Regions from separate parts of the Rossellomorea sp. LJF3 genome, predicted to be linked through region 2. Evidence: riboswitches for the same ligand, from Rfam matches in the RefSeq annotation. Region 2 holds a riboswitch; each other region holds the start of a gene.
The links. Region 2 has a riboswitch for S-adenosylmethionine ahead of V8G47_RS01385 (YezD family protein). Riboswitches for the same ligand answer to the same signal wherever they lie in the genome.

Region 1 (8,103 bases), on a different contig from region 2:
GGACATCATAAAGAAAAAGGAGTGATGCTATATGAGAACCCTTGTTATCTGTTTACTTATGACTTTTTCTATACAGATGTCCGTTTCAGCAAGAAACATCCTTCCCCTTCCGGCACATCAGAATGAACTTGCGATTGTGATCGATGATTTAGGAAACGACATGAAAGGGACAGAAGAAATATTAAGCCTTCCCGTCACTTTGACGATCGCGGTCATGCCTTTTCTCCCAACGACCAAGGCAGACGCGGAAAAAGCCCATAAAAGTGGACATGAGGTCATCGTCCACCTTCCTATGGAACCGATGTCTGGAAAAGCGAGCTGGCTCGGTCCGGGGGCAATCACGACTTCGCTATCCGATGAAGAAATCAGGAAGAGAGTGGAGCAAGCCCTGGAAGAGGTTCCTTATGCAGTGGGAGTCAATCATCATATGGGATCGAAGGCAACCGCCGATGAGCGGGTCATGAGGATTGTCCTCGGTATATGCAAGGAAAGGGGTTTATTTTATCTGGATAGTAAAACAACAGGAAAGAGTGTCATTCCGAAGCTTGCAAAGGAAATGGGCGTGCCATATCTTGAAAACGAATTATTCTTTGATGACATCTACACCATTCAGCACATCGGGAAGCAGGCGAGACTCCTTTCAAAGGCATTGGATCGTGATGAAGCAACCATCGCGATCGGGCATGTTGGGGTTACAGGCATGAAGGTGGCCACCATGTTAAAAGAATTTCTTCCCCTTTATGAGAAAAAAGCATCGATCGTGCCACTGTCCGATCTCATTCCAGAATATCATTTGATTGATGAGAGCATGCCTTGATGGTGTGCTTTTTTAATGAACATTAAAAAATGAAAATGTGGAAATAATCTGTTAATCGATGCTTAATTTTTTGAGGAAAGGAAACTCTCCTTTATAATCAGTAGGTAAGAAGGAGATGATTCGAAATGGATTACGCAATCGTGACAGGAGCAACAAGGGGATTAGGGGAGTCCGTCGCCAGGCTCTTTATTGAAAAAGGCATCGGCATTCTCAATATATCCCGTTCGGATAATGACAGCTTACAAAAGCTTGCACAGGAAAAAGAAGTATCGTATGAATTCTTTCCCTGCGATCTATCTCAATCAGGACAAACTGAAGCGGTTTTCCGTGAAGTAGGGACAAAGGTATTTGGATCTGAAGCCGAGACGATATATGTCGTTCAAAATGCCGGCGTGGTGACACCGATCAATACGTCGGGTGAAGTGGAAAATAACGCATTGGAAACGAGTGTGCACGTCAATCTCCTTTCACCTATGATCGCCACCAATGAATTGCTCAAGGCAGCCAAAGGCTCTGAATCGAAGATGATCATGATCAACATCAGTTCAGGAGCGGGAAGCCGTCCCGTTTATGGCTGGAGTACGTATTGCGCGACTAAGGCGGGGATCAATATGCTGACTGAAACAGTTAGCCTTGAACTTTCAAATACGCATAGCCGTCATCAGGTCATCGCTTTCAGTCCGGGAGTGATGGATACGGATATGCAGGGGGAAATCCGCTCGTCCTCCAAAGAAGCCTTTGCCGAGGTTGAATCGTTCCAGCGCTACAAAGAAGAGGGGATGCTGCGCAGCACGGACACGGTAGCGGATGCACTGGTGAATCTCATCACCAAAACCGATATAGAAAGTGGCAAACTGTATCATGTGAATGATTTGTTATAAGAAGAGAGCAGATTCCGGAAAGCGGGGTCTGCTTTTTTAATGGTGTTTGAAAAATCCGGACATAAAAAGAGACAAACCCAGACAGATTTGTCTCTTTTCAAATAAAATTAAGAAGAACGGACCGGATCTCCATCTGAAGCGGTTCTCCGGGTGAACTTCGGAAGGGCGAATTGAATCGCAACCAGTCCGCAAACGGCAATCAGGACAGGGTAGAAGGCATAAGGGATGATGCTGACAGGTGATATGCCGGCTACTTCCGCCACTAACAGTGCCTGTGCACCGTATGGGATCAACCCTTGAACGGCACAAGAGAAAATATCGAGGATACTGGCTGACTTACGGGCATCTACGCCATACTGATCGCTAAGCGTTTTGGCCAGTGGTCCTGCGATGATAATGGAAATCGTGTTATTGGCTGTGCAAAGATTCGTCGAACTGACCAAGCCTGCTGTAGCAAGCTGTGCTCCCTGAGGAGATTTAATCTTACGTGTGGCATGGTAAAGGATCGCTTGAATCCCACCATTATGACGAATGAGTTCGACGACTCCGCCTATCAGGATGGAAAGGATCACAATCTCTGCCATGCCCGTCATCCCGTCGGCAACACTGCCAAAGTAACTCGATGGGGTAAAGCTTCCATCCATAAATCCGATAACCCCTGCCAACACAATCCCGCCTATTAAAACGACAAATACGTTCAATCCTGCAAGGGCCCCAATGATGACTCCGAGGTAAGGGATGATTTTAACCCAATCGAAGCTTCCTGCGTCGACGGATGATGGAGTCCCCATGGTAAGGACAAAAAGGGTGACCATAGTGATGATGGCTGCGGGTAATACAATGAAGAAGTTCACCTTGAACTTGTCCTTCATTTCCGTTTTCTGTGTGCGTACGGCTGCAATCGTTGTATCCGAGATGAACGATAAATTATCCCCGAACATCGCTCCCCCGATGACGGTGGCCATAGCAAGAGGCATGGAAATGTCTGCTCCTGAGCTGATGCCCACTCCGATCGGGGCAAGTGCTGCGATCGTCCCCATGGATGTCCCCATTGATAGGGAAATGAAAGCGGCGATGATGAATAATCCAACAATGATTAGATTACCAGGAAGCACGGATAGGGCAAAGTTGACGGTTGAATCAACGGCCCCCATCTTTTCTGCTACACCGGAAAACGCGCCGGCTAATAGGAAGATAAAGACCATGATCATAATATCCGGGTGCCCGGCACCTTTTGCGAACCGTTCAACCTTAGAGGTTAACGATTCTTTTCGATTCATCGCCAGGGCTACAACCGCTGCAATGATGATAGATACGAGAACAGGGAATGCATAAAAATCTCCTGAAAGGATCCCCGCTCCAAGGAACAGTGAAACAAATATGATCAAGGGCAATAAAGCCAGTAAATTACCTTTTTCTTGGTTCATGCCAAACACTCCTTTGTCGTGTGATATCAAATAAAAAAACCTCTTCCAACATAAGAAGAGGTTTCATTCAAACGAAACACTCCTCTTATCTTTCAAGCATTACGCTTGCTGGATGTGGCACAGCACTCATTATAAGTCCGCTGCCGAGACATCAAAGGGCCAGTCCCTCCGTCTCTCTGGATAAGAAGATATGTTATTCAGTTCATTTAAAATATACTTCCATACTTTAATGGGTTTAATCGAAAAAGTCAAACGGTAATTTATTGGAAATAAAACGATGAACCTGGCTGCCGTTGCTGGATCAATCAAAAGCGGGGGGAGATTACCGTATCAAGGCATGCTTTATAAAACGCGAGACTTTATCCATAAAAAGGCATAAATTCATAGACAATTGAACGGTCAAGGTCTACTATAAGATAGACAAAAAACATCTTGGGGGATACGGTAGTGGAAAGAAATGTGCGAAATCAAATTTTTACGTTACAAGGGTTTTATCTATTAACCTTCTTCGGGGTTGGAAGTTTATATCCTTTACTCAGTGTATACTTAAGTGAAAGTGTGGGGTTAAATGGGTATCAGATCGGAACCATCATGTCCGTCGGCCCGATCATGATGATTTTCTTTCAGCCGATATGGGGGATGGTCAGTGACACAACCAATAAGCCAACCGTCGTGTTAGGATTAACTTCCTTAGTTGCAGGGATCTTTGCCCTTGGTTATTTATTCATGGATGTTTACTATGGATTGCTGGTAGTCGCGATTTTAGTTGCGATCTTCCAAAGCGCCATCATCCCCGTATCCGACAGCATCAGCTTGAAGTATACAAGTAAAGTCCGTTATAACTACGGAAATATTCGTCTGTTCGGCTCATTGGGATTCGGGATTGCCGTGTTCATCATGGGGAGGCTTTCAGAAGGATTCATCGGACCCACGATCATTTTCTACTCCTTCTTTATCTGTCTGGTACTTTCCGGTTTCCTATCCTTCCGCTTTCCTAAAGAGAGAGCGGCAGCTAAGCTTGATCTAAAAGCCGGGATGAAGGAATTATTCACGATGAAGAAATTTCTTATCTTTCTGGCCGTCACGTTCCTGGTGTTCGGCCCGAATTTAGCCAACAACGTTTATTTCGGATTATTCGTGGAAGATTCAGGTGGTACGTACGCCGGAATTGGTCTCGCATTTCTGATTGCCGTCCTATCAGAAGTCCCGTTTATGAGAATCGCTGGAGGGTGGATTGATAAGTTCGGTCTCTTGTCCGTAGCTGCGCTGGCAGGGGCTGCATCCATGATCCGCTGGCTTTTTTACTTCACAGAACCAAGTTTATGGCTGGTCTATTCTTCAGCAGTGATGCAGGGTCTTGCCATCGGATTATTCATTCCTGCGGGGCTCCGCTACATTAAAGAAATCACGCCGGCACATATTACAGCTACTGCCGTCACCGTCTATTCCGCCATCGGAAATGGCCTCGGGAATTGGTTCAGTACCTTCGTGGGAGGTTTCATCTATGAAACCTATTCCATTTACACGGTATACCTCTTCTTCGCAGTCCTGTCACTCCTTGGCATCTTCCTCTGCTTCGTCCTAATGAAGGAAGAAAAAAAGAATGCATTAGCTTACTAAAAAACAGGCATCCGCTACCAACGGGTGCCTGTTTTTTATATGAATTAATAAAAAGGAAGGATTTTCCTTTTGGGATGTATAAGTATATAAGAGAAATGATTTTACTTTGAAAGTGGTTATCTTAAAAGGCACTGCTAAATAAGTTTTTAAACTTCACTTTGACGATGATTGTAGCGGAAGGTGCTCGACTCCTGCGGGAAATGCAGGAAAGTTGAGACCCCACAGGGCAAAGCCCGAGGAGGCTCAACTCACGCCCCGCGGAAAGCGAGCACCTGGAGCGAAAATCAGCCAGGCATCGCTTTGGCTTTAAAAGATTTTGAAAAAATACATCAAAAGGTTTTGACTTAATGTAATTGTGGTACAAAAAGGATAAGTCATTCATTGAAATTTATATAAATACAAGTTAAAATAATATTATTAGAAAATTCTTTCAATTAAAAAGAGAACAATCACTTTAACTAAAAAGGGGACTTTAAAATGGAAAATACATTCGTTTACTCAAAAGAGAATGCAAACCTTGGGGATACGATTCAATTTAAAAGAAAGAAACATGTCATCAATGGTGTCGTCACGACCTTGAGAGAAAATACCGTCATCGTCAAAATGGATAGGGAAATTGCGAAGAAACTGGACTTACCCGATGATCAAACTGTCGTAGCACATAAAAACTATGTAGTGACAGAGCGAGCAGAAAACGATACACAGCCTGTATTTGTTTATGATGGGTGGAATAGCGCATTAAAAGCCTAAATATCAGCCTTCCAATAAAGTAACCCTGAAACGGCCTAACCATCAAAATGGTTGTAGACGAATCAGGGTTATTTATGTTGTGCAGCTTATTTTAGTCTCGCGACATATTCCTCAACCATTTCCGTTGTCACAAGCTTTCTTTGCGGAACTACCCCACGTCTTGCCAGGGCATTGATTTCATTCGTTACTTGATTAATTTGATCCGTTGTAAAAGGTTTTCCGGCAGAACAAAGCTGAACAGCTTCATCAATCGCTTTTTCTCTGCGCTCATCCAGTATCATAAATTGCTGAACAAGCTGATTTTGCATGTTGGAATGCTTGGAAATTTCTTTGTGCACACTCATGGTCTCATTCCTCTCTTTTTCCTTCGCAATAAGTCTATTATGCCTTTATCTATCCACAGATGGCAATGTCCAATCATCCTTCTATAAGATGGGGGACAACAGCCTTGATATGGATTCCTTCACTTTGATCGTCAAAGGCCTTTGATGATAGTCTTCCAATGTTAATTCCCTGCTCTTTTCAATGTCGTTTCTAAACACAACCCCCAAATTTTCAGAGAGTGGCTGATCATATAAAAAGGCATTGACCTCGAAGTTTAAACGAAAGCTTCGTACATCGATATTGGCTGTACCGACAGAAGAAATGACCTCATCGACGACAATGGTTTTGGCATGTATAAATCCATTATCATAAATATAAATCTTCGCTCCGGCTTTCAGGAGCTCCCCGATATAGGAATATGTCGCCCAATAGACAAATAGATGGTCCGGTTTATTCGGGATCATGATCCGGACATCCACCCCTGTAAGAGAAGCAATCCTCAAAGAATCGAGGAGACTGACGTCTGGAATGAAGTATGGGGTCTGGATGTAGATGGATTCCTTGGCTGATGAAATCATTTTGATATATCCGTTTTTTATCTGCTCCCATTCCGAGTCGGGGCCGCATGTGACAATCTGAACCCCTGCATCCCCCGTGAAAGAAGGCGGGGGAAAGTATCGCAGATCATAGGCGATCTTCTTCGATCGGCTGGCCTGATTCCAATCGAGGATGAACCGTGTCTGCATGGCGAGGGCAGAGCTGCCGGTGATTCTGAGGTGGGTATCCCGCCAATAACCGAACTTGGGGTTCAAGCCCAGGTATTCATCCCCGATATTAAAGCCGCCTACATAGCCAACTTTTCCATCAATGATCACAAGCTTCCTGTGATTACGATAGTTTAAGCGGAGGTTGATAAAGGGGATCTTCGAAGGGAAAAACACTTCCACCTCACCACCGGCAGAGAGGAGGTCTTTAAAGAATCCCCGCCTCGTCCGCCTGGACCCCATTTCATCGTATAGGACCCTGACCTTAACGCCTTCTTTCGCTTTTTCCGTGAGCTCATTCAAGATGCGCTTACCTAACTGGTCTTTCTTGAAAATATAATATTGTATATGAATATGATCATCTGCTGACTCGATGTCTTTTAACAGCGCTTCAAACTTATCTTCTCCGTGTGTATAAAAGGTGACCTTATTATCCTGGGTCAGTAGAGCCTCATTATTGATCAGATGCATATAAATAAGATCCTGATAACGAAAGGCGATTTCATTTTTAAAAGGAAAACGATGTTCCTTCAATGATTGAATCTGATTGTGAATCAAGCCTTCGATTCCGATCTTCTTCATATCCTCCCAGTCAAATAACCTTTTCCTGCTCAAGTTTTGCCCGAATATCAAATAGAGGATGAACCCCAGAAATGGAATGAAGAACAACACCATCAGCCAGGCCCAGGTCGCTCCCGCATCTTTCCGCTCTAAGAATATGATAACAGCGGCGAGGATCAGGTTAAGAAAAAATAATACCCCCAGTAGAGCAGATAGGATACTCATCATGTTATGGCTCCTTTGACTAACTTTCTATCAATAGTATACCTGAGAATGGTATAGAAAAAAATGACAAGAAAAAAGAGCAGGGACCTGCTCCTGCTCTTTAGTGTAAGGATAATTATTCATTTACTGCTTTTTTAGGCATGTCACTTTGGCGCTTTGGCCAGCATTCGACATTCTTTAAACCAGGAATGTCATCGGCATAGAACACAGGGTCCAATCCTTGACGACGCTGCGTCATATAGTTGTCCAAAGCTTTAAAGGCAATCGGTGCCAGGATACCGATGGCAGCCAAGTTCGTAAGGGCCATCAAGGCCATTGAAAAGTCAGCCAGGCTCCAGACGATATCAAGACTTGCGACAGACCCGAAGATCACCATGCCCAGTGCAATGAAGCGGTAGATCAGAAGGCCGGTCTTGCTTTTATTAATGAATGGGAGATTGGCTTCACCATAATAATAACTCCCAATGATGGAACTGAAGGCAAAGGTAAAGATGGCAATCGCCAGAAAGATTCCTGCCCATGAATTAAAATGTTCAGACATGGCTGCTTGAGATAGTTCGATTCCCGTCAAACCGGAACCGTAGGCGTCGGACGTTAATATGATAAACGCCGTCGCGGAACAGACGAGAATCGTATCAAAGAATACCCCCAATGCCTGGATGAACCCCTGCTTGACAGGGTGGGAAACCGATGCCGTAGCCGCCGCATTCGGTGCACTACCCATTCCGGCTTCA
Region 2 (8,103 bases):
ATGAAGCAAGTGAGGTATTTAAACAATATGAATTGTATACAAAAGTGGCAAATGTCGTAGAATACCGGGAAGTTGAAAATGCGATGAAGGAAGTATATGAATCCTTCGGCTCCCTGGACATTGTGGTGAATAATGCAGGGGTCATCAGGGATAATCTGTTATTCAAAATGACCGAAAACGATTGGGAGACAGTCATGGATGTGCATTTAAAGGGTTCATTCAATGTAGTGAAGGCCGCCCAACAATACATGGTCAAACAAAAGTACGGACGCATCATCAATATCTCATCCACCTCAGCATTGGGAAATCGGGGACAGGCGAACTACGCAACGGCTAAAGCCGGTCTTCAAGGCTTGACGAAAACCCTTGCCATAGAACTTGGTCCATTCGGAATCACCACGAATGCTGTAGCACCGGGTTTTATCGAAACCGAGATGACGAAAGAAACGGCGAAACGGATCGGGATTACTTTCGAACAATTAGTAGAAGCGAGTCTCCAGGGTATTCCTGTTGGCAGAAGCGGGCTTCCTGAAGATATTGCAAATGCAGTCGCTTTTTTTGCAGATGAAAAATCTTCATTCGTCAATGGTCAGGTTCTCTACGTTGCTGGAGGGCCGAAAGCCTAATAAAGGAGAAAGGGGTGAAGAATATGTTTGAATCCTATATCGGAAAGAGATCTACTCCCACCCGAAATGCAGTGGAAAGAGGGGCGGTTCGGAAATTTGCAGAAGCCATTGGCGATCCCCATCCCCTTTATGTGGATGAAGATACCGGGAAGTCCTCCTTTTATGGGGGGAACATTGCCCCACCCACCTTTCCGAGAGTGTTCAACTATGGTTCGATCGAAGGCTTTCATTTACCGAATGTTGGGTTGATTCACGGTGAACAATCCTTTCATTATGAAAGACCTTTGAAGGTAGGGGAAACGATACAATGTTATACGGAAATAAAAGACTATTATGAACGGGAAGGTACCGGGGGGAAACTGGGATTCCTTGTCATCGACGATGTCGGGGAAGATTCTCGTGGGGAAAGAATCTTCACTTCCCAGGCGATTGTCATTATTACAGAAGAAGTCAGAAAGAGGTTGAGTAAATGACAACACTACAATCATTCGGATTAGGAGATACACTTCCCCCGGTTGAACTGGCTCCGGTCACAAGGATGGACCTGATCAAATACGCAGGAGCTTCCGGAGACTACAATCCGATACACACCATCGATGATGAAGCCTTGAAGCTGGGTCTTCCAGGAATCATCGCTCATGGAATGTGGACGATGGGCAATGTGTCCAAACTTTTCAGCCCACACTATGATGAAGGCTTTATCCAGAATTACTCGGTACGATTTAAAGGGATGGTCATGTTACATGATGTGGTTACATTAAGGGCAGAATTAATGGACAATCAGGGTAACCTCCTTCATTTTAAGGTTTTAGCCACAAATCAAGCCGGGAAGAAAGTAATTGAGGGTAACGTCGTTTTTAGGGTCCTTGAATAGTAACGCAATGCTTTATGAAAAATTGTCGTAGATCCACCCCCAATCGAATAACATGTAAGGAATGATCGTTTAATAAAATAAGACAAAAGACATAAATCCGATCGAAAAAGTCGGGTTGACTTCTTCCGTAATTGTGATATTATTTAGAATATTAAAATGAATAACTCTTATCCAGAGTGGTGGAGGGATCTGGCCCTGCGAAGCCCAGCAACCTACGTATTGTAAGGTGCTAATTCCAGCAAAATGTGAAGTCATTTTGGAAGATAAGGTAACCTTACCTGAACAACTTTCCAAAATGGGAAGTTGTTTTTTTCTGACCTGGATAAGATGAAAACTGGGGGTATCATGTGAAAAAAGAGAAGAACCAGCAAGTACAGTTTGACTTGGTAGCAGAGAAGATCCAGTCCATGCTTGAAACCATGAGCTATGGTTCGATCACGATTATCGTACAGGATGGAAAAGTCATTCAATTAGAGAAAAATGAGAAAGTCCGAATTAAATAAGCTGACTAGACAAACTAGAGGCGCGTAGCAAAAATATAGGGACTCCTTATATTTTGTTACCGCCTCTTTTTCTATGGATAAGCATTATGGAATGGGGTGTACTATGTTAACGTATCAGACTTGGAAACAGCCATCCGTGGAATTTGAAGTGGATCCGGTCTATAAAGGAGCGTTGGACGTCCTGAAATGGACATATGATCATTACGGTGACGAGGTTGTCTATGCGTGCAGTTTCGGAATAGAAGGCATTGTGCTTATCGATCTCATATCCAAGGTGAAACCGCAGGCGACCATTGTATTCCTTGATACAGGGGTTCATTTCAAGGAAACGTATGAAATCATTGAGAAAGTGAAGAAGACGTATCCCGCGTTGACCATCCATATGAAAAAGCCTCAGTTGACCCTCAAGGAACAAGCAGAGGCATATGGGGATAAGTTATGGGAAACCAAACCAAACCAATGCTGTCAAATACGGAAGCTTGACCCGTTAAAAGAAACATTATCCAAGGGGCACGCATGGATTTCAGGCCTAAGGAGGGAACAATCCCCAACAAGACAACATGTTGAATTCATTAATAGAGATGACAAATTTCAATCCGTCAAAATTTGTCCGTTGATTCACTGGACGTGGAAGGAGATCTGGCGTTATGTCCATAAACATAATCTCTCTTACAACCCCCTCCACGATCAAGGATATCCGAGCATAGGCTGCTTTCATTGCACCACGCCGGCTATTGATGTCAATGATCTTCGCTCCGGAAGATGGAAAGGAAAAGGGAAGACAGAATGCGGCCTCCATTAGAAAGGGTGACAGTCTTTGCTTGAGGTTGCAGCCCTTCTGATCAGCTTGTTCTTCGCCATGAACATTGGTGCCAGCGGAGCGGCAGCGTCAATGGGAGTGGCATATGGTGCAGGGGCTGTAAAGAACATCCGGACAGCGCTATGGATATGCGCAGCAGGTGTCCTTAGTGGAGCGGTTCTGGGTGGTGGAGAGGTTGTAAAGACAATCAGTTCAGGAATCATCCCGCAGAATCTATTGTCGATTAAGATTGTTCTCATTATTTTGTTATCTGCAACGATTTCACTATTTCTGGCGAATGTGATCGGCATTCCGCTGTCTACGAGTGAAGTAACGGTGGGAGCCGTTGTAGGAGTCGGGGTAGCCTATCAGGTTTTGTATGTAAAATCACTTATTACGATCATGTCCTTCTGGGTCATCGTCCCTGTCATCGCTTTTTTCGTAACCTGGTTTGCGGGATTAGGTTTAGTCCAGCTTGGAAAGCGGGGGTATCATTTTGATAAACAGTGGCTTGCTTATCTGTTGATCATCGCCGGATTCTTTGAAGCTTTCTCAGCAGGGATGAATAATGTTGCCAATGCCGTTGGTCCATTGGTGGGGGCAGGCCTGATATCACCTTCACGTGGAATCTTGATTGGTGGAGCATTTGTTGCACTTGGAGCTGTTTTACTGGGAAAGAAAGTAGTCGAAACAAACGGCAAGAAAATTACGCAATATTCTAAAGCTGAAGGAATTGTCATTTCCTCGACAGGAGCCTTCCTCGTCATCTTGAGCTCTCTGTATGGATTGCCGATCCCTCTGACACAGGTTACATCCTCTTCCATCATTGGTTTGGGCGTAGCTAAAAACGGCAAGCACATGCTTCAAAAGAAAATCGTCAAAAAAATCATCAAAATCTGGGTGGTCTCTCCCTTGATTTCACTCAGTATTTCATACTTCTTGGTCAAACTGTTAATCGATAGTGATTTGTACTCGATTGTCGTACCGATAAGCGTCATCATTGCCACGGTAGGTGCGTTGTCGTTGATGAGGGTCATTAATGAGGAAAGACGGTCTGTCCACGAAGATGGAGGAGGCATTTGATCTTAATTCCGATTATACAAATATGTTAAGGAGGATATTTTACATGAGTTTACAGCCGCACGGAGGAGCACTGGTCCAATCCTATTTACCTGAAGAATCCTATAAGGACATCGAACACGAACTGCCACTGGACGACATCGCATTGAGTGATTTGGAACTGATTGCAATCGGTGCTTACAGTCCAATAGAAGGATTCTTGACCAAGCGGGATTATCAGACCGTGGTGGAATCATTACGGCTTGAGAGCGGATGTGTATGGAGCATTCCCATCACTCTGCCCATCGAAAAGGAGCAGGCTGGTTTTGCACAGATAGGAAAAAGGAACAGGCTTGTCTATAAAGGAGAAACATACGGGATTATCGACGTAGAGGATATCTACGAACCTGACAAAGATAAAGAAGCCCTGCTTGTCTATGGAACGACCGACCGGGATCATCCCGGAGTAAGGAAACTATTCCAGCGTGGTGAAGTATATGTCGGAGGCAAAATTACATTAGTGAAAAGGCTATCGAAGCCTTTCAAGGAGTATTCATTCGATCCAGGTGAAACGCGAAAAAGGTTTAAAGATAAGGGGTGGAAAACGATTGTCGGTTTTCAGACCAGGAACCCCGTGCACAGGGCACATGAATACATTCAGAAAACCGCGCTTGAAACCGTGGATGCCCTATTTTTGAATCCGCTGGTCGGTCAAACGAAAGCAGATGATATTTCAGCGGAAATCAGGATGGAGAGCTATGACGTACTATTAAGGAACTATTACCCGAAAGACCGTGTTTTTCTCGGAGTATTTCCTGCTGCTATGAGATATGCAGGGCCAAGGGAAGCCATTTTTCATGCATTAGTACGAAAGAATTATGGATGTACTCACTTTATTGTCGGGAGGGATCATGCAGGGGTTGGTGACTATTATGGAACCTATGATGCCCAAAAGATTTTTGATCAGTTTACGGAAGAAGAGATCGGGATTACGTCCCTTCGCTTCGAACATAGCTTCTATTGTGAGAAATGTGAAGGGATGGCGACGACGAAAACCTGTCCACATGGAAAAGAGCATCATGTCATTCTATCCGGAACAAAAGTAAGGGGAATGCTGAGGAACGGGGAAGTCCCTCCTTCAACATTCAGTCGTCCAGAGGTCATTGATGTATTGATCAAGGGTCTAAAACAAGAATCCAAATAATCGGCTGGGGAGGAAGATAGCTTGAGTGAAAAACAAGAAAACATTGTATGGCATGAATCAACAGTCACCAAGCAGCATAGAAGGAAAAAGAATGGTCATCAAAGTTTCATTCTCTGGTTCACAGGATTATCCGCTTCAGGTAAATCGACAGTGGCGAATGCACTTGCTGCCTCCCTTTTTAATCAGGGAAAGCAGGTGTACGTTCTGGATGGAGATAACGTCCGGCATGGGTTGAATCAAGATTTGGGCTTTAACGAGGACGACCGTAAAGAAAACATCAGACGGATAGGTGAAGTGTCGAAACTCTTCATTGATAGCGGTCAAATTGTGCTCACCGCGTTTATTTCACCTTTCAGAAAAGACCGGGATCTTGTGAGAAGCCTGGTCGGCCCTGAAGAATTCCTGGAAATATACGTACATTGTTCCCTGGAGGAATGTGAAAAGCGGGACCCAAAAGGGCTGTATAAAAAAGCCCGTAAGCAAGAAATCACCCATTTCACGGGGATCAGTGCTCCGTATGAGGAACCTGAAAATCCTGAAATCGTCCTGGATACAGAAAAGAACTCCATTGAACAATGTGTAGAGAGTCTTTTGATCGAATTAAAGCAAAAACAATTGATATAAGGAGAGAAAAACATGGCATATAAGAAATCGTGGGAGTCAAATGAAAAGCTGAACAAAACAGAACAATGGAAGCTCGAAAAAGACGGATTGAAGGTATTCGAAGATATTCCGTATTATGCCGAAAACGGATTTTCCTCCATCCCGAAAGAAGAATGGGATAAATTCAAATGGGCTGGACTTTATCTCCAAAGACCGAAGGAAGACGGTTATTTCATGATGAGGGTGAATGTCCCGTCCGGAATACTGACTTACGATCAAGCAAGGGAGCTAGCGTCGATTTGTAAAGAATACGGAAGGGATGTGTATGATATCACGACCCGCCAGGCCATCCAGTTCCACTGGCTGAAGATTGAACAAATCCCCGATATCTTCAAACGCCTGGAAGAAGTCGGGTTGTCTTCTGCAGGGGCATGTGGGGATATCACGCGTAACATCGTCGGGAATCCTCTGGCTGGCATCGATCCGGATGAACTCTTTGACACAAGAGCCGTTGTGAAGGAAGTCTATGACTTTTTCCAACATAATGAAGACTTTTCAAATTTACCGAGAAAGTACAAAGTCTCGATTTCCGCCAATCTCAACAATGCAGCGAATGCCGAAATCAACTGTGTTTCTTTCCTTCCGGCGAAAAAGGAGATAGACGGTAAAGAGGAGAACGGGTTTCACCTGAAGGTCGGAGGTGGTTTGTCTTCGAGACCTCTTCTGGCAGAAGAATTGGACGTATTCGTTCTCCCACATCAGGTGAAAGACGTAACGATTGCCCTTACGACCATTTTTCGGGACTACGGATATCGGGAGAAACGGCATTTGGCCCGTTTGAAATTCTTAATGGCTGACTGGGGGCCGGAGAAGTTCAAAGAAAAACTGCTGGAGTATGTAGAGCTTCTTCCGGCAGGGACCGACGCAGTGAAAGGATGGAACGCAGGGTATTTCTACGGAGTTCACCCCCAAAAACAGGAAGGACTCAATTATATTGGACTGAATGTTCCCGTAGGCAGACTGAATTCCGATGAAGTATATGAACTCGCGAGAATATCCAAGAAATATGGAAATGGAGAACTCAGAAACTGTAACTCTCAGAATCTCATCATTCCGAATATCCCCGATGAGCATGTGGATGCATTGCTTAACGAAAAGATCTTTGACCGGATTTCAACGAGCCCTTTATCTTTCATCGGATACTCTGTATCGTGCACAGGAATCGAATATTGCAATCTTGCTTTGGTAGAGACAAAGGAGCGGATGAGACAGATCGCCAATGACTTGGATCAGGAATTGACGTTGGATGTCCCAGTGAGGATCCATATGGTGGGTTGCCCCAATTCATGCGGTCAGCGACAAATTGCAGACATCGGTCTCCAGGGGATCAAAATGAGGACGAAAGATAAGAAAATGATTGAAGCCTTTGAAATCTATGTAGGTGGTACCCTTCAGGACGGCGGCAAATTGAATGAAAAGCTGAAAGGGAAAGTGGAAGCCGCCAATCTGTCCGAAGTCGTCAAGCAACTCTTGATTCATTTCAAACAAACAAAGGAACAAGGGGAAACGTTCTTTGACTATATCAACCGAGTCGGTACCGCTCCCCTTCAGGAATCGTTGGATCAACTGCTGCAGGAAGCATAAGGAGGCAATGAAAGATGAATTTATATCGATTTGAAGTCACTGCCCGTGATTTAGTCACGATTGTCGTCGTAGCAGCTGATACGGATGAGAAAGCTTTTGACCTGGTTGAGATCGAGCTTGAGAAGTATTTCTTGAAAAAGCCGGATGTCAGGGATATCTCCCTTTATGAAAAAAAGAGAATCCGGGGAAATGGTGCAGGATTTGTCCTGCACGAACAGGAAACCATCATTACATCCTGAGGAGGGAAACAATGGGCAAGGTATATTTAGTCGGAGCGGGACCCGGAGATCCGGAACTGATCACGGTAAAAGCGCTGAAATCCATACAAAAAGCAGACGTCATTCTTTATGATCGCCTGGTGAACAAGGAACTTCTCACATACGCGAAGAAAGGGGCAGATTTGATCTACTGCGGAAAACTGCCAAACTATCATACGATGAAACAAGATACGATCAATCATTTTCTAGTACGCTACGCGGCAAGCGGAAAAGTGGTGGTCAGGTTAAAGGGGGGAGATCCCTTTGTATTCGGAAGAGGCGGTGAAGAAGCGGAAGCATGCGCGAAAAAAGGGATTCCTTTTGAAATCATCCCGGGTATCACGTCTGGAATCGCAGCCGCTGCCTATGCAGGGATACCCGTCACTCACAGGGATGCAAGCTCAAGCGTTGCATTTGTGACAGGGCATAAACAAAACAATCAACTTGAAGATGAAAAATGGGAAAGCTTATCGAAAGGAATCGATACCCTGGCCATCTATATGGGAGTCAGTAATCTCCCTTATATCAGAGAAA
Region 3 (8,103 bases), on a different contig from region 2:
AGGTTTGGAACCCAGCAACCATTTGTCTGAGAATTCAGGTATAAAATACATCCCTAAAAATACGATTACAAATAATGAACCTGCCACTAAACGGGCTTTACTCGTTTTAAAATATTCGAAGTGCTCCTTCTCCATGTAGTACCCCATCAGGAATATAGGAAAGAACACAAATGTTCGGGACAAGCTCAAATAATTTGAAATAACATCGGCGAATCCTACAATCAGTCCAAGTGAAAAAGCCACTGTCAAGCCAATTCCAGGTTTGAATTTAAACCATTTGATGAAAGCATAGAGCAGTGCGTTCCAGCAAAAAAGGCTGATAAGGAACCACAGTGACCAGTGAGGATTAAGTGGATTCACCTCGAATGTTGATTTTTGATAAAGAAAATGATAGTACACCGTATAGATCAGTTGAAACACAATGTAGGGAAGTATCAACTTTTTAGCAAGTTTCTGGATATACCCCTTTTTATAGAATCCTTTTGCGAAGAACCCTGCCACAAGGATGAAGGCCGGCATGTGGAAGGTGTAAATCGTTTTATACAACGAAAGGATAAAGGGATCACTTTCGATATAGGATCGGATGACATGTCCAAATACCACTAAAAAGATCAAGATGAATTTGGCATTGTCGAAGTAATAGTCGCGCTGTTTCATATCTTCACCATCTTTTAAAAAAGTTTAATCCTAATTCATTCTTACCCTAGGATACAATGAGCAAAACATGATTTTCATTGTTAATTATCACCAGAAGTACGGGGAGCTATGCGAATTCTGTAAGATTTAAGCCAATGGTCGTCTTTTAAAATAGTAGGGGGATGAGGAAATGACTAATAGTAGTAAAGTGAAAGAAGAGCAAAATAGGGATTTATGTCATCCCGTCGATAGGGAAATTTGCTCAGCTTCACCCATGCCGATGCTAGTGATCAATAAAGAGTTGAAAATCGTTTACGCCAACCCCGAAGCATATGAAACCCTGGAGTCAAATGATGAGAATGTTGTAGGGAAGCTTTTCAGCTCATTTTTCTCTTCAGTGCCCGCGCCTATTGTGGCCCATTATAAGGAAGTAATGGAGACGGGGAAAACATTGGAAGACGAAACCCTGATGAATGTAAATGAGAAGAAAATCATCCACGTTGAACTTCTGTTGAAAAAATCGACCATTTCACCTAATGCTTATTTATACTTTAAGGATGTAACGGAACTGAAGGAAAAGGAGCGCAAGGATCATTTAAATGTACACTTACTATCGAACATCTTCCAGAATGCTTCAGAGGGGATCGTGTTATTTGACATTAATGGAAATATCAATGATGTGAATCATGCATTCAGTTTGCAGGTGGGGCTCGATAAGGATGAGATCACCAAGAGGAATATCAGTTCGTTCATTCCCGAAAATGCCCATTATAAGGTTGAAAAAATCAAAGAGTTGATTTCTCAAAATAAAAAAGCCCGTGGCGAAATTCCGATCAAGAAATCACAAAGTATTTCAATCGTTGAATTTACGACAAGCCCATACGTGCATCATAAGCTCCATATGGCTATTCTTCGAGATGTAACGGAAAAAAGGCAGATGGAGATCCAATTGAAACGTAATGAAGAATTGTTCAAAGGATTGTTTGAAGAAGCGATTGACGCCATTGTCTTATGGGATCAGGACGGAAGGGTCCTTAAAGCGAACTCTTCAGCACTGAAAATATTCGAATGCACACTTTCCGAGCTCCTCTCAAAAAAAATCAGGGACTTCGTTTATCCTTTGGAAAGCCAGAAGTTCGATTTGGTCATGGAACAATTATATAGAAGTGGGGCCGTCAGGGATGAGGTATTGTTCCTCATGCCGAACAATCAGCTCAAGCATTTGGAATTCACGTCCAAGCTTCATTCCGTAGATGGTTATAATATGACCATATTCCGTAATGTAAGTGAGCGATATCAAATGGAGAAGGAACTGCGGGAGAGTGAGGAGAGGTTCCGGAAGATATTCGAAGGTTCATTGGACGGATTGCTTCTGACCAATCACAATTATGTCGTCGTTGATGCGAATCCTGAAGTGAGTAACATCATTAAGTTGGATAAAGATCAGCTCATTGGTAAAGATGTACGAGAAATATTGAATATTGAGCCGGGTGAAGAAGCCTATGAGGATTATCTGCATCAATTAAAGGAGGATGGTCAGGCAACGTTTTTAAAAACGCTGATATCCTCCAGGGACAGGGTTCAATACGTTGAATTATCATCGAAATACAATTTGCTCTCTAACCTGAATTTAACCATCATCCGGGACATTACGGATCAAATCGAGATGCAGGAACAACTGAGGAAATCTGACACATTAAGTGTAGTAGGGGAGCTTGCTGCAGGGATCGCCCATGAGATCAGAAACCCTATGACTGCACTTAAAGGATTCATTCAACTGCTTGAGAACAGCGTCGGCAAAGATCATGAGATGTACTTTAATGTGATCACTTCTGAATTCCAGCGAATTGAGTCAATCATCACAGAGTTTCTCGTATTGGCCAAACCTCAGGCGATCCAATATCAGGAGACGAATTTAATCAGGATCATGAAGGATACGGTGGAATTACTGAGTGCACAGGCTGTCATGCATAATGTTCAGTATGAGGAAAGATATCAGGAAGACCTTCCGACCATAGTAGCTGAACCCAATCAATTAAAACAGGTATTCATCAATGTCATTAAGAATGCGATTGAAGTCATGTCAGATGGAGGAGTGATTTCCATCAGCATCGGGGAGACAGAGGACGGCTTGATTCATATCGAGATTAAGGATCAGGGAGGCGGAATCTCTAAGGATAAGATCAAGAAGCTCGGCGAACCTTTTTATACAACAAAAGAAAGAGGGACTGGACTTGGGCTTATGGTAAGCTTTAAGATTATTAAAGAACATAAAGGCAGCGTCCAGGTTGAAAGCATCGTTGGAGAAGGAACCGTTTTCCATATCTATCTGCCTAAATCATAAAGGAGTCCTGTATTATGACCATTCATACGATTGTAATCGATAGTCCCATTGGGAATTTGAAGCTAATGGCCGATCCGACTCAATTGCTTTCTGTGCAGTTTGTTGAGGAAGAAGCGTCCATCGAAACGGATCATCCCATTTTGATTAGAGCAAAGGAGCAAATCCTGGAGTTTTTTAAGGGTGATAGAAGAACATTTGATCTTCCTCTGAAAATCGAAGGGACCGAGTTTCAAAAGGAAGTATGGAATATTCTCAAGGAAATACCCTATGGCGAAACCTGGTCGTATCAGGATGTAGCACAAGCCATTCAAAGACCGAAAGCGGTCCGGGCTGTGGGGCAGGCGAATAAAGCCAACCGTTTTCCCGTCATCATCCCTTGCCACCGTGTCATTGGGAAAAATAAGACACTCACCGGTTATGCAGGTAAGCAAATAGACAAAAAAGAAACGTTACTCTCATTAGAAAGATAATAGAAACAGGCATCTTCCATGTGGAGAATGCCTGTTTTTGGTTTTAGTGACACGTAACGATTGTTTGGGGGGGAATTCTGAAAATAACAGTTGAAAATTCGTTCTATTTAGACTATCATCTAATTAGATAATAATCTAAATAGTTAGGAGGCGGAATGGTGCAATTAAGCAAACAGATCGCATTTCATAAAACGATGGGGGACGCGACCCGCATCAAGATCGTTTATTTATTGGCAGAAGAGAGTTTGCACGTGGGGGCCATAGCTGGAAAGCTCGGACTTACTGCGCCAACGATCTCCCATCATTTGGCGAAACTGAAAGAGTGCAATCTTGTTTATTCGCGGAAAGAGAAGAACACGGTTTACTACCATTTGAATAAAAAAGTATTAAGTCATCACGGGGACGTTCTGCACAGGTTTGCTCAAGAGGAGAAAGGGGACAGGACAATGTCAGAGAAGTTAGTGAAAGAAAAACAGAAGGTGAAGAATAATTTTCTGGAGAAAAATGGACGGATCAAAAGTATTCCCGCCCAACAAAAGAAAAAACTATTCATTCTTGAACATCTCGTGGAAGGTCTGAAGGTGGGGGAGAAGTATAAGGAAAAAGAGCTGAATGAGTACATTCTACAATTCCATGAAGATTTCGCCACCTTGAGGAGAGAGTTCATCATCCATCAGTTCATGTATCGGGAAAACGGCATTTATGAGGTGAATCCGAAGGAAATGTGGGCATCTATAAAACTATCAGAATAAGAAATGAAAGAGAAGGATGAATTCCTTCTCTTTCATTGTATTTATGCCAGGTTTATAGTTCGTTGAATGCTTTCTTGAAAACGAGGATACAGCACTCCCTTTTCGGTGATGATGCCGGTAATCAATTCATGAGAAGTCACATCAAAAGCGGGATTATATACATGAACGTGTTCGGGTGCAATCATAGAGCCGCCCATCGTCGTGATTTCGTCTGGCCCTCTTTCTTCAATCGGGATATCGTCACCTGTTCTCGAGGTAGGATCGAATGTGGAAGAAGGGGCAGCCACGTAGAATGGTATATTGTAATGATGGCATAGGATGGCAAGCATGGACGTACCGATTTTGTTCGCGGTATCCCCATTCGCAGAAATCCGGTCGGCTCCGACGATGACGGCTTCCACACCCTTCTCCTTTATTGTATGAGCGGCCATGCTGTCAGTAATAAGGGTCACGTCGACACCTGATTGCTGAAGCTCCCAGGCAGTGAGTCGGGCGCCCTGAAGGACAGGGCGTGTCTCACAGGCGAATACTTGAAACCCTATTCCCCTTTCCCTGCCTAGGTGAAAGGGGGCAAGTGCAGTTCCATATTTACTCGTGGCAATGGATCCCGCATTACAGATGGTCATGATCTTCCTCTTGTCATCCAATGCATCCAATGCGTGTTCACCGATCATCCTGCATATTTCCTCATCCTCCGTATGGATCTGAATGGCAGAATGAAGCAGATTGGTCTTGGCTTCATTCACGGATTGTGCATGGGCAAGAACTTGTTCCAATCGATTCAATGCCCAGAACAGATTGACTGCCGTCGGCCTTGAGTCAGCGAGGTATTCTTTATCCTTCCTGAAAAGGTGATTGAATTCTATCAGATTGTCTGTTTCATAATGAGAAGCAGCATGTGCCAATCCATAGGCGGCTGTGATCCCGATTGCGGGGGCGCCTCGCACTTTAAGCGAAACGATGGCTTCATAATAGTCTGTAATGTTCGTTAGCGTCAAATATTCCACAGTGTTCGGCAGCTTTTGTTGATTAAGAATCAGTAAATGATCTTCATGCCACTCGAGTGAAGTTGGAATGGTCGGTGTATGTGTCATGAGTATCTCCTTTAATTATTCAGAATGTGATCGTACTAAAGTCAGAAGCTCTTCAATGGTAAGAATGTGTTTCCGATTTACAATCAATTTCTTTCCAAGGTTGAGGCATGCTCGTTTGGCCTTTAATCTTTGTTCATTATCTTCGATGCTCTCAAGGTCTTCCACATGTGCAAGACCGATCGTTCTTCTGATGCACTCGCATCCTGCAAAACCGATGCTGTCCTGAAAACTCTTCTCCAATACATACTCAAGGTACCCATTCACCTTCGTATAAGCGTCGCCACTTTCCTTCCAATGTCTGGAGAACGTAGCAGAGAAGACGTTCCAAGTATTTTCGATATGGTGAAGGATGGTTTCCTTTTCACCTGGATTCGCGATCACTTGGAAAATAAGATTTGCAATAAACTGACCGATATCGAAACCGATCGGCCCATAAAAAGCAAATTCCGGGTCAATGACTTTTGTGTGTTCGTCATCCACAAAGATACTTCCCGTATGGAGGTCTCCATGAAGCAGGGCTTCCCCTTCGGTAAGGAAACTCTTTTTAAGTTTTGCCACCTCGAGTTTTACAGTGAAATCATCCCATAATTGCTGCACATCTCCTGACAATTCCTCCTCAAACTCATTCGTTTCACTGTTGAAGAAAGGATCCGTGAATACTAGGTCCTCCGTGATTTTGCACAGCTCAGGATTTGAAAATTCCTTCACATATTCTTTTTTCTTGAATGGATGAAGGGCATAATCAGACGTGAAGTACAGTGTATTTGCAAGGAATGTACCAATGTCTTCTGATAGCTTCGGGTACTTATTCCCATTGATCAGGCCGGCACGTGCGATGGTGAGGTTGCTTAAATCCTCCATCACTGTGACGGCGAGGGATGGATCGGAATGATACACTTCCGGGACAAGGTCCCCTACAAGTGATCGCTGAAGGTGTAGGGCACCCGCTTCAATTCTTGCCCGTTCGATCGTAAGTGGCCAGCTTTCACCTACAACCTTTGCATAGGGGAGTGCTTGTTTGATGATGATCCCTTTACCTGTATCCCTTTCAACTACATGAAAAACCAGATTAAGGTTCCCATCACCGATTTCTTCACAGATTAAATGTGAACCTTCTTCGAATATTCCTACATTCACTGCCATAGCGATGGCCGACTGTTCCGTTAGTGGTTGATACGTATTAAGCTTAGTGATTGCCATTTTCGTTCCTCCTTTTAGTGAACCCTTTAAGAAAGGGTGTTAGGGAGGCTTTTCCGTGGCATAAGAAAAGCCTCTTTCCATGTTCGAAAGAGGCTTGAAGAGTCATCTTCTTCGCCTCTTATCTCCCAGAAAGATGATCTTTCTGTTGGAATTAGCACCGTGCCTTACTGGATTGATCATCCGGCGCATACAGCGCCCCGTTTTACAACGGTATTATGGTCGGTTGCTGGGCTTCATAGGGCCAAATCCCTCAGCCAGCTCTTGATAAGAGTTGCGTGTATCTTATTTAATTAAAATTCTGAATGTTCATTTGAATTGAATGGTACCATTGAAGTATTTTCCATGTCAACGGTTTTTTAGAATTTTTTCTAATAAAAATTTGGTCTCCGGTCTTGAAAGATCGGAATTTGTTTACGGACCTTTTCTACTTCCTGCAAATCGATTTCAGCAACGACCAACTGTTCACTTTGGGTTCCTTTTGCAAGGATTCCCCCCCATGGATCGATGATAAGGGAGGAGCCGCCAAATTCATTGTCAGGGTCACTCCCCACACGGTTGCATGCAATCACAAAGCATTGATTTTCAATCGCACGTGCCCTTAAGAGGGTCTCCCAGTGATCCATCCTGGCAGCCGGCCATTCAGCCACCACAAAGACAATCTTCGCTCCCATCATGACATGTTTCCTGAACCATTCAGGGAAACGAATGTCGTAACAAATGAGTCCTGCCATCATGGTATCATCAAGAGAGAAGGCCCCGTCTTCCTCTCCAGGAAGTAGATAATGATGTTCATTCATTAGTTTGAATAAGTGAAGCTTAGAATACCGTTTCACCAACACGCCATTTGCATCCGCCACCAACAGTGTATTTCTAACCCCATCTGTTGATTTATTGGCAACAGAGCCTCCTATGATGTGAATGGAATATTTTTTTGACAGGGAAGTCAGGAAGGAGGAAGAATCTTCGGCTCCTTCATCTGCGATCTCATCTATCCGTGTCAGATCATAGCCTGTCGTCCACAGTTCAGGAAGAACGACGGTAGCGCATCCTTCTTCCTTTGCTTTTTTGACCCACTTTTCCACTCTCACCTTGTTTTCTTCAGGATTCCCAAACACAATATCCATCTGGACGAGACCAACCTTTTGAATCATACATTCACCTCATTATGTACTTTTTGTCATTTATTCCTTTACATTCTTTATGTTCCGTTATATCATTTGTGACTAGAATTTGAAAGTAATTAATTTTCAAAAAAATGAGTGGGTGAATGTATGAAACACTTTGAAAAAGCAAAACGCTTGGAATCATTACCGGAACAATTTTTCGCTTCCCTTGCAGGAACTGTGAATGCTGTTGTGAATGAGGGGCATGATGTCATTAATTTGGGACAGGGAAATCCAGATCAGCCTACCCCTCCACATATTGTGGGAAAATTAACAGAAGCGGCCAAGTCTCCTTCTAACCATAAATATCCTCCATTTCGTGGTTTATCGAGCTTTAAGGAGGCGATTGCAGCTTTCTATTTGCGGGAATACGGTGTGGAGATAGATCCCGAAACCGAAGTAGCGGTTCTCTTCGGAGGAAAAGCAGGATTAGTGGAGATCCCT
Region 4 (8,103 bases), on a different contig from region 2:
GCCTCATTACAACTTTGCACATGTACCTGAAGTGAAGAGTCATGATGCATATTATGATATGAAGCAAGAAGGAAGAAAGATGGTTCCTGATAATTTTGAATACCAACCGATTCACATGCCAAGCAATGCAGGAACACCTTTCATCATGTCCGCACTATTCTTTGTCGCAGGATTTGGTTTAGTGTTCGAACTGTTCTGGATGGCGATCATAGCGCTTGTCGGTATCTTCGGATGCATGGCATTCCGTTCACTGATGTCACACAAGCAGGATGAAGGTTATTATGTAAGTGTGGAAGAAATCGAAAAGACTGAAAATCCGTATAAGAGGGAGGCGTGAGCATGGCACATAGTACGAATATAGATCCAAACACGCCGCTTGAATATCAATCCGATATCGGTAAGCTGAACATCTTCGGATTCTGGGTTTTCCTTGGCGCGGAAATCGCATTGTTTGCCACTATTTTCGCAACATTCTTCGCTCTGAAAGCCGGAACGATGGGTGGCCCGCTTCCAAGTGAAGTGTTTGATATGAAGAATACGATCATCATGACGCTTTTACTATTAATCAGTAGTTTCACGTCTGGTTTATCAATAAATGAATTAAGAAAGAGAAATGTCAAATCCATGATGGTTTGGCTGATCATCACATTATTATTTGGACTCGGATTCCTTTACATGGAAATCACCGAGTTCATCCATCTGGTCCATGAAGGAGCAGCAATGGGCACGAACGCATTCTGGTCATCCTTCTATTTACTGACCGGGACGCATGGTCTCCACGTATCAGTGGGTATCCTGTGGATTCTTCTCGTCATGTTCCAAGTGAAGAAGCGGGGATTGAATCCTGATACCGCTAAAAAACTATTTGTATCCAGCTTGTATTGGCACTTTCTGGACTTTGTCTGGATCTTCGTGTTCACAAGCGTGTACTTATTAGGGATGGTGGGATAATGTCACAACATACGAATCATAGTGGATTACCTTGGACTCAGATCATTGGATTTATCTTATCGATTGCGTTGACGTTCTTAGCCGTCTGGTTTGGACTGTATACGAATCTGGCATATGAACTGATCGTAGCGATCGTGTTCGTCCTTGCCTTCATACAGGCTGCGATCCAGCTCTTCATGTTCATGCACGTAACGGAAGGTGAAGGAAGATGGCAGGTAGGTAAGATGATGTCTGCGGCATTTATCGCCATTGTCATCGTGGCCGGATCTGTCTGGGTATTGAGCAGTATGCATTAAAATAGAAAAGAAGCTGTTGGGATTCCAGCAGCTTCTTTTTTTACGTTTGTGGATTGTTATATTTCGTGACCTTCGTAATTAAACTGCCATTGAATGCCGAATTTATCGGTGACTTGACCGTACAGCTTGCTCCAGAATGTTTCCTGAAGCTCCATATCAACCTTACCGCCTTCTTTCAACTTGTGGAAACGGTACATCAATTTTTCAGGATCATCGCTTACCAGGGCAAGGGTAATATTGTTTCCTTCTACAAAAGGCATATTTGGAAATACATCGGAAAACATGACATGACTGCCGTCGATGGTGAGTCGTGTATGTAGGACCAGGTCTTTTGCTTCTTCGGGCAGGGGGTAGTCAGGATGTGGGGGTGCCTCAGCGAACGTCATGATCTGTGGTGGTTCAGTTTCAAATACTTCAGCATAATACTCTGCCGCTGCCCGGCAATTGCCATTGAAATTCAGGTAAACATTGACCGACATGTACATCACTCCTAAAATTGAAATGGGTATTCTTCTGTATTTTACCATCTTTTACTCATATGAAATGACAAAAGATAGAAAAATCAAAAAAATAAAACTGCAAAAAAACCCCATCCTGCCAACTGGCAAAAGGGGTTTCAAGAATCGTATTAAACTTTTAATTCCCTCAGGATATTGATGCCAAACAACAATATACCGACTGTCGTCAGGACCCCGCCTGTTGCAATGACCGGCACGACCGCTTCATTGCCAAGTACCAACAGGAATAATCCGATCATCATCAGCGGCAAACCGACATTATGGAGCCAGAAATGAGCTTTGGCCAGTTTGGTGGTTGATACAGCCGGGAATAAGTGATAAATGAGACCTGCAAGCGTCAGTGCCGTCCAGCCCAATAAGTTAATGTGAACGTGAACCGGGGTCAGGCTGTAGTCATGGACCATGGACATATATAACCCGATACATACACCGATCATAAAGTATACGACTGAGATTTTAATCAGTTTGATACCCATTCAAATCCTCCTCCTTTCATTGGTAATATATGAGTAAATAGACCCGTGTAGAACGTTCTGTCATTGTGTATTGACATTAAATTTAATATATTCGTTTTCTGACAAAAGGGAGGGTCATACCAAAGCTCTGAAAGCGCTTTTTTGGAATTTTTGAAATTAATGGTTTTACCCCTAAATCGTTGCCTACTCCCTCTCTAATTGATAGAATCATCAATTAGAGAGACAATCCAAATATGGGGAGTAGAGAAATGATAAACGTCACTAGTGGATTTAGAATAGAAAAAGATTTCCTCGGGGAAAAAGAAGTACCTGAAGATGTGTATTATGGAATACAAACGTTACGGGCAGTGGAAAACTTTCCGATTACGGGATATAAAATTCATAAAGAGATGATCAATGCCCTGGCAGTCGTAAAGAAAGCGGCTGCACTTGCAAACATGGAAACGACACGTCTGTATGACGGGATCGGGCAGGCCATCGTTCAGGCATGCGATGAAATCCTGGAAGGCAAGTTTCATGAATTCTTCATCGTGGATCCAATCCAGGGAGGTGCAGGTACGTCGATCAACATGAACGCCAATGAGGTCATCGCCAATCGTGCCCTGGAACTCATGTCCCATCGTAAAGGGGAATATGGGAAGGTGAGCCCGAACAGCCATGTGAATATGTCACAGTCGACCAATGACGTATTCCCTACGGTCATCCATATTTCCACTTTGAAACTAGTAGAGAAGCTCCTCGACACGATGGAGCATATGCTGAGTGCCTTTAGACAGAAAGCCCGGGAGTTCGATCACGTCATTAAAATGGGGCGTACCCATCTTCAGGATGCTGTGCCCATTCGCCTCGGGCAGGAGTTTGAAGCTTACAGCAGAGTAGTGGAACGGGATATCAAGCGCATCGGACGCACCCGTGATCATCTTTATGAAGTGAATATGGGGGCGACGGCTGTAGGAACCGGTTTGAATGCGGACCCTGTGTATATCAAGAGTGTGGTGAAGCACCTTGCTGATATCAGCGGGCTGCCATTGACAGGGGCTGAACATCTGGTCGATGCGACCCAGAACACGGACGCGTACACAGAGGTTTCGGCAGCATTGAAGGTATGTATGACCAATATGTCCAAGATCGCCAATGATCTGCGTCTGATGGCTTCAGGACCGCGTGCCGGACTTGGTGAAATTTCACTGCCGGCAAGACAGCCGGGATCTTCCATCATGCCGGGTAAAGTGAATCCCGTCATGCCGGAACTGATCAACCAGGTAGCCTTCCAGGTGATGGGGAATGATCAGACCATTTCCCTTGCATCTGAAGCCGGTCAGCTTGAACTGAACGTGATGGAGCCTGTGCTTGTATTCAATCTTCTTCAATCCATCAGCATCATGAACAATGCGTTCAGAAGCTTTACGGACAACTGCCTTGTCGGGATAGAAGCGAATGAGACACGAATGAAAGAGTATGTGGAAAACAGCGTAGGAATCATCACGGCGGTCAATCCTCACCTGGGATATGAAGTCGTTTCCCGGATTGCCAGGGAAGCGATCCTGAAAGGGAAGTCTGTGAGAGAGCTTTGTCTCGAATATGATGTACTGACGGAAGAAGAGCTTGATCTGATCTTGAACCCATATGAAATGACGAACCCCGGTATAGCGGGTAGAGTGCTTTTTGATCGGGAATAAGGAATACGAAAAACGTTCCGTTATGAATGACGGGGCGTTTTTTTGTAGTAACTTGCCCAAGAAGAAAACACCTCCATGATCGACATTATGCAAAGAAAAAACTTCCTCCCAGAAAGAAAGGGAAGAAGCTTTTTACGTATTTTCGTTGGCTGCCGGGTAGAATTTAGCTTTGATTTTCTCATACTCCCCAAGGTTGCGGGTAAGCCGTGCCAGCTTATGGACTTCTTGCAGGAGAAAGCTTTTATCCAGTTTATAGATGATCTCTCTTTCAATATGATCAATGGTATTACAGGCGAATTCCCACAGATCCTTATGCTTCGACGGTTGAATGGATTCAGCGAGAAGGGCCAGTGCCCCCACGATTTCCGTTATGATTAAATGATTGTCTTTAGCGTAGTGTCGAATATAACCGAATCCCCGGTAAAGGTAGTAGTCGAACGGCTCTGATTGAAGAATGACGCGAATCCTGTTGTGATGATCGATCAGATAGGGACTGAAGGATAATTGATCCTCCACCGTCAGCATCAGATCGGCCATTTGGTGGATGGTGTTAGAAGCGGTTTTGGGATCGTCATTCCCCAGTGATTTAATCGCCACTTCTGCAAGTTTGTGGATCCCCATCTGCAGATCCTGGATTTCGGTCTCTTTGTGACCCATCTCAATGAATGAAAGGTATGAATCAGTGGAGATATGGTCCGTTTCGGGCCCCCATATGCTCATCAGTTCATTCCCGGCGAGTACGAAATCCCCGACTTTGTAATGAAGCTGAAGGACAACATTTTCTTCGTGTGCACGTCGGATCATCCCCTGAAAATCGACCAATTGTATATATCCAGAGCCTCTGGAAGTCACGTGAATGATATTCCTTTTCTCTTCCTCCATGATATCCCCACTATCAGCGGTACGGTGAGCTTCCAAGTCCTTCTTCAGCGTCTGGTTGATCATCACTTCCGAAACCTGCTTCATATTGTACGTAATATTATGGACCTGCATCCACGTCGATGCATGGTTAATGAAAAAGATGAACGTAAGGGCTGACAGGAACGCCAGTGCGATCGTCATGACCGGGGCAGCGACAAACATTTCCTTCTTTGAACTTCCGATAAAAAGGAAAAGGAGGAGCACATAAACGAAACTTCCGTTGAAAATGCCGAGGGCGTGCTGCGTCTGTTTGTCCGAAATGAAATCCAATAGCATCCTGGGTGAAAACTGCCCGCTGAACATCGTCAGCACGACGAGCAGGGAATTGAGAGTAAAAGCACTGAGTGTCAAGATGCCCCCTATGAGCGTGCTGACCAGTATGCGGGTGACCGAAGCATCCATACTTAACATATCAAACGTATACTGTGACACTTCCAGATAGAGATCTAAATAGAGGGTAATGGCGACCATGAGCAAGGACAGGCATATGTATATAAAGGGCATATACCAAATGGTGAGCCGGATTTCATGCATGCGCTGCCGTTTTGACATGAGCAAATATTTTTGAATGGATAAGGGGAGGATCTTTTTCAACATGATCGAAACGTGTCCTTTCTAGTAAATGGATATGGGTTAGTTTTCCCTCTCTACCTCGGTTAAAACTTCCTTTAACCAAAAAGATTAATAGAAATAGGAGTATTCCAAACTAAACCCATCGGAAATGTCCCATCAGGTTTTAGTAGAAAGAATTTTTAAAAAATAACAAAAATTCTATTGACGAGGGAGTGAATCCCCTATATAATCCAATTCATACTCAAATATCAAGTGAAAACATAACGTTATATCTCTTATCAAGAGCGGCGGAGGGATAGGCCCGATGAAGCCCGGCAACCTGCAGGATCAGTCTGTAAAGGTGCCAATTCCTACAGATTCCAAGTGGATCTGGAAGATAAGGGGAGGAGCATGATCCATTAGCCCTCTTCTTACAAGAAGAGGGCTTTTCTGTATACCCTCTTTCTTTCCACCACGCCTTCAGAAAGGAATCGTATGTGCAGGTAAAACGGGAAAAAAGGAGGCTGAATGATGTCAGCGATAAATGTTGCGCTTCTGGGCTTTGGAACAGTTGGTCAAGGGGTCTATGAAGCCATTGATACTCATCAGGAAAGATTGAAAGAAGTACTCGGTAAAGAGGTGAAAATAAGGGCAATCCTCATCAAGGATCCCTCTAAGCAAAGGGAAATCGATCCGTCCATAAGGATTACGACCGATTATAAAGACATTCTCGACATACCTGACCTTCATGCGATCTTTGAAGCCATAGTAGGAGAAGAACCGACTTATACGTATGTAACACAAGCAATCGAGAAAGGGATTCACGTCATAACGGCCAATAAAGCCATGTTCGCAAAATACGGCCCCGAGCTTCTGAAGAAAGCTTCCAATAATGGGGTGTCCCTTGGTTTCGAAGCGACCACGGCTGGAGGGATCCCGGTCATCGGCACCATCCGTCAGCTCCTGAAGGTAAATGGAATCAGAAGCATTCAAGGAATATTGAATGGGACATCCAACTTCATTCTATCCCAAATGAGGAAAAAGGGGCTTTCCTTTGACACTGCTCTAAAGCAGGCTCAAGAGAAGGGATATGCCGAAGCGGATCCGACCAGCGACATAGAGGGATATGATGCCTTTTATAAGCTTCTGATTTTAAGTCAGACCGCCTTTGGCAGGCAGCCGGACTGGAAGGATATCAGGCGGAAAGGGATCACACACTTGACGGCTGAATGGCTGCAGGCAGCCGAGTCCTTCCGTTTGCGCTTTAAGCATGTGGGATCACTGGAACGGGACGGATTCAATCGCATCAAAGGGGGAGTGGAACCGATCCTTGTCCACGACAGCCATCCCTTTTACGGGGTGGAGGATGTGGAAAATGCGATTTCACTGAAAGGGAGTCTGGTAGGGAGGATCACACTGCTGGGTCCTGGAGCGGGGAAATTTCCGACGGGAAGTGCCATGGTGGAGGATTTTCTCTCCCTGATAGAGGGGAAATACACCGTTTCTCCTGAAAAGACGGTGACGAGCGAAGATACCCAAGGAGAAAGCATCAGGCAATGGGTCCTGCGCTTCAAGGAAAAGGAGGAGTATCAAAGCTGGATTACACCGTTCACCTTAAAGGACCGCATTCAGCTTGGAAATGACCTTTACGTCTTTGTCGAAGGAAGAAAAGAAGAATTGGATTCCCTTCTTCAATCACATGAACACATTCAGGCTGTATCGATTCTAAACGAAATTCCTCTTGAAAATGAAGTGAAGGAAGGAATAGCTGTTTCATGACGCATTTAGGGAAAGCAGAAAATAGATCTGATAGAAAGTAGGGGGATCACTTGGGTATCATTGTTCAGAAATTTGGTGGAACCTCTGTAGGTTCTACGGATCGCATGAAGCGGGTGGCCGGTCAAATCTTGAAGGAAAAAGAAAAGGGGAATGATGTCGTGGTTGTCGTATCCGCGATGGCCAATACGACGGACACCCTTGTGAAACTGGCGGGGGAACTTTCTGATTATCCCGGTAAAAGAGAAATGGATATGCTCCTCGCTACAGGGGAGCAGGTCACGATTTCCCTTCTGACCATGGCCCTTCACTACAGAGGGATGGAGGCCGTGTCCCTGACAGGTCGGCAGGCGGGGATCCGGACCGATGCAGTGTTCGGCAATGCAAAGATCTCTTCCATTGATACAGGGAGGATAAAAGAGGAGTTATCCGCTGGGCGAATCGTTGTGGTGGCCGGGTTTCAAGGGGTCACCGAAGAGGGGGAGCTCACCACTTTAGGCAGGGGTGGATCAGATACGTCGGCTGCTGCACTGGCTTCAGCCCTGAATGCGGATCGATGCGACATTTATACGGATGTGGATGGGGTGTATACCTCCGATCCGAGAGTGGTCCCCCGGGCTGCCAAGATCGATGGCCTGTCCTATACTGACATGCTCCGGTTTGCCATGATGGGAGCCAATGTCCTCCATCCGAGAGCGATTAAACACGCCAAGGAACATGGAGTACCTATGATCGTCCGTTCCAGTCTAAAAGAGGGGCGGGGAACCGTCATCAGCGGGAAAGTCCAAAGAAATGATAGCATCGTGGGAGTAGCCCTCCAGGAAGAGATCTCCGTCCTTACGATCCATGGCTGTGATGGAGGGGAATCCTTGATCCTTTATGATCTTGATTCCCACCATATCGAAACAGAAAGAATCAGACACCGACAAGGGCT

Region 1: another riboswitch for S-adenosylmethionine. It lies ahead of V8G47_RS17605 (Na+/H+ antiporter NhaC family protein); the one in region 2 lies ahead of V8G47_RS01385 (YezD family protein).
Region 3: another riboswitch for S-adenosylmethionine. It lies ahead of mtnK (S-methyl-5-thioribose kinase); the one in region 2 lies ahead of V8G47_RS01385 (YezD family protein).
Region 4: another riboswitch for S-adenosylmethionine. It lies ahead of V8G47_RS07705 (homoserine dehydrogenase); the one in region 2 lies ahead of V8G47_RS01385 (YezD family protein).

The regions. Positions count from the first base shown of each region.
Region 1 covers NZ_JBANLY010000023.1:26,548-34,650, reverse strand. Annotated here, with positions in the region: gene V8G47_RS17615 (divergent polysaccharide deacetylase family protein) at 32-817, shown strand; gene V8G47_RS17610 ((S)-benzoin forming benzil reductase) at 943-1,698, shown strand; gene V8G47_RS17605 (Na+/H+ antiporter NhaC family protein) at 1,806-3,125, opposite strand; SAM riboswitch class I at 3,208-3,312, opposite strand; gene V8G47_RS17600 (MFS transporter) at 3,573-4,745, shown strand; gene V8G47_RS17595 (DUF2187 family protein) at 5,223-5,495, shown strand; gene V8G47_RS17590 (YpbS family protein) at 5,582-5,839, opposite strand; gene cls (cardiolipin synthase) at 5,921-7,369, opposite strand; gene V8G47_RS17580 (alanine/glycine:cation symporter family protein) at 7,485-8,103, opposite strand, start outside.
Region 2 covers NZ_JBANLY010000001.1:262,382-270,484, reverse strand. Annotated here, with positions in the region: gene fabG (3-oxoacyl-ACP reductase FabG) at 1-626, shown strand, start outside; gene V8G47_RS01395 (MaoC family dehydratase N-terminal domain-containing protein) at 650-1,099, shown strand; gene V8G47_RS01390 (MaoC/PaaZ C-terminal domain-containing protein) at 1,096-1,500, shown strand; SAM riboswitch class I at 1,665-1,770, shown strand; gene V8G47_RS01385 (YezD family protein) at 1,848-2,003, shown strand; gene V8G47_RS01380 (phosphoadenylyl-sulfate reductase) at 2,107-2,805, shown strand; gene V8G47_RS01375 (inorganic phosphate transporter) at 2,863-3,885, shown strand; gene sat (sulfate adenylyltransferase) at 3,929-5,065, shown strand; gene cysC (adenylyl-sulfate kinase) at 5,087-5,689, shown strand; gene V8G47_RS01360 (nitrite/sulfite reductase) at 5,702-7,312, shown strand; gene V8G47_RS01355 (DUF3906 family protein) at 7,327-7,551, shown strand; gene cobA (uroporphyrinogen-III C-methyltransferase) at 7,563-8,103, shown strand, end outside.
Region 3 covers NZ_JBANLY010000008.1:97,859-105,961, reverse strand. Annotated here, with positions in the region: gene V8G47_RS10120 (acyltransferase family protein) at 1-657, opposite strand, end outside; gene V8G47_RS10115 (PAS domain S-box protein) at 827-2,980, shown strand; gene V8G47_RS10110 (methylated-DNA--[protein]-cysteine S-methyltransferase) at 2,995-3,450, shown strand; gene V8G47_RS10105 (DUF2087 domain-containing protein) at 3,609-4,202, shown strand; gene mtnA (S-methyl-5-thioribose-1-phosphate isomerase) at 4,244-5,296, opposite strand; gene mtnK (S-methyl-5-thioribose kinase) at 5,312-6,496, opposite strand; SAM riboswitch class I at 6,612-6,767, opposite strand; gene V8G47_RS10090 (carbon-nitrogen family hydrolase) at 6,865-7,647, opposite strand; gene V8G47_RS10085 (pyridoxal phosphate-dependent aminotransferase) at 7,768-8,103, shown strand, end outside.
Region 4 covers NZ_JBANLY010000005.1:172,438-180,540, reverse strand. Annotated here, with positions in the region: gene qoxB (cytochrome aa3 quinol oxidase subunit I) at 1-337, shown strand, start outside; gene qoxC (cytochrome aa3 quinol oxidase subunit III) at 340-951, shown strand; gene qoxD (cytochrome aa3 quinol oxidase subunit IV) at 951-1,247, shown strand; gene V8G47_RS07725 (VOC family protein) at 1,304-1,726, opposite strand; gene V8G47_RS07720 (cytochrome-c oxidase) at 1,876-2,241, opposite strand; gene aspA (aspartate ammonia-lyase) at 2,490-3,920, shown strand; gene V8G47_RS07710 (DUF2254 domain-containing protein) at 4,053-5,393, opposite strand; SAM riboswitch class I at 5,687-5,797, shown strand; gene V8G47_RS07705 (homoserine dehydrogenase) at 5,925-7,172, shown strand; gene V8G47_RS07700 (aspartate kinase) at 7,223-8,103, shown strand, end outside.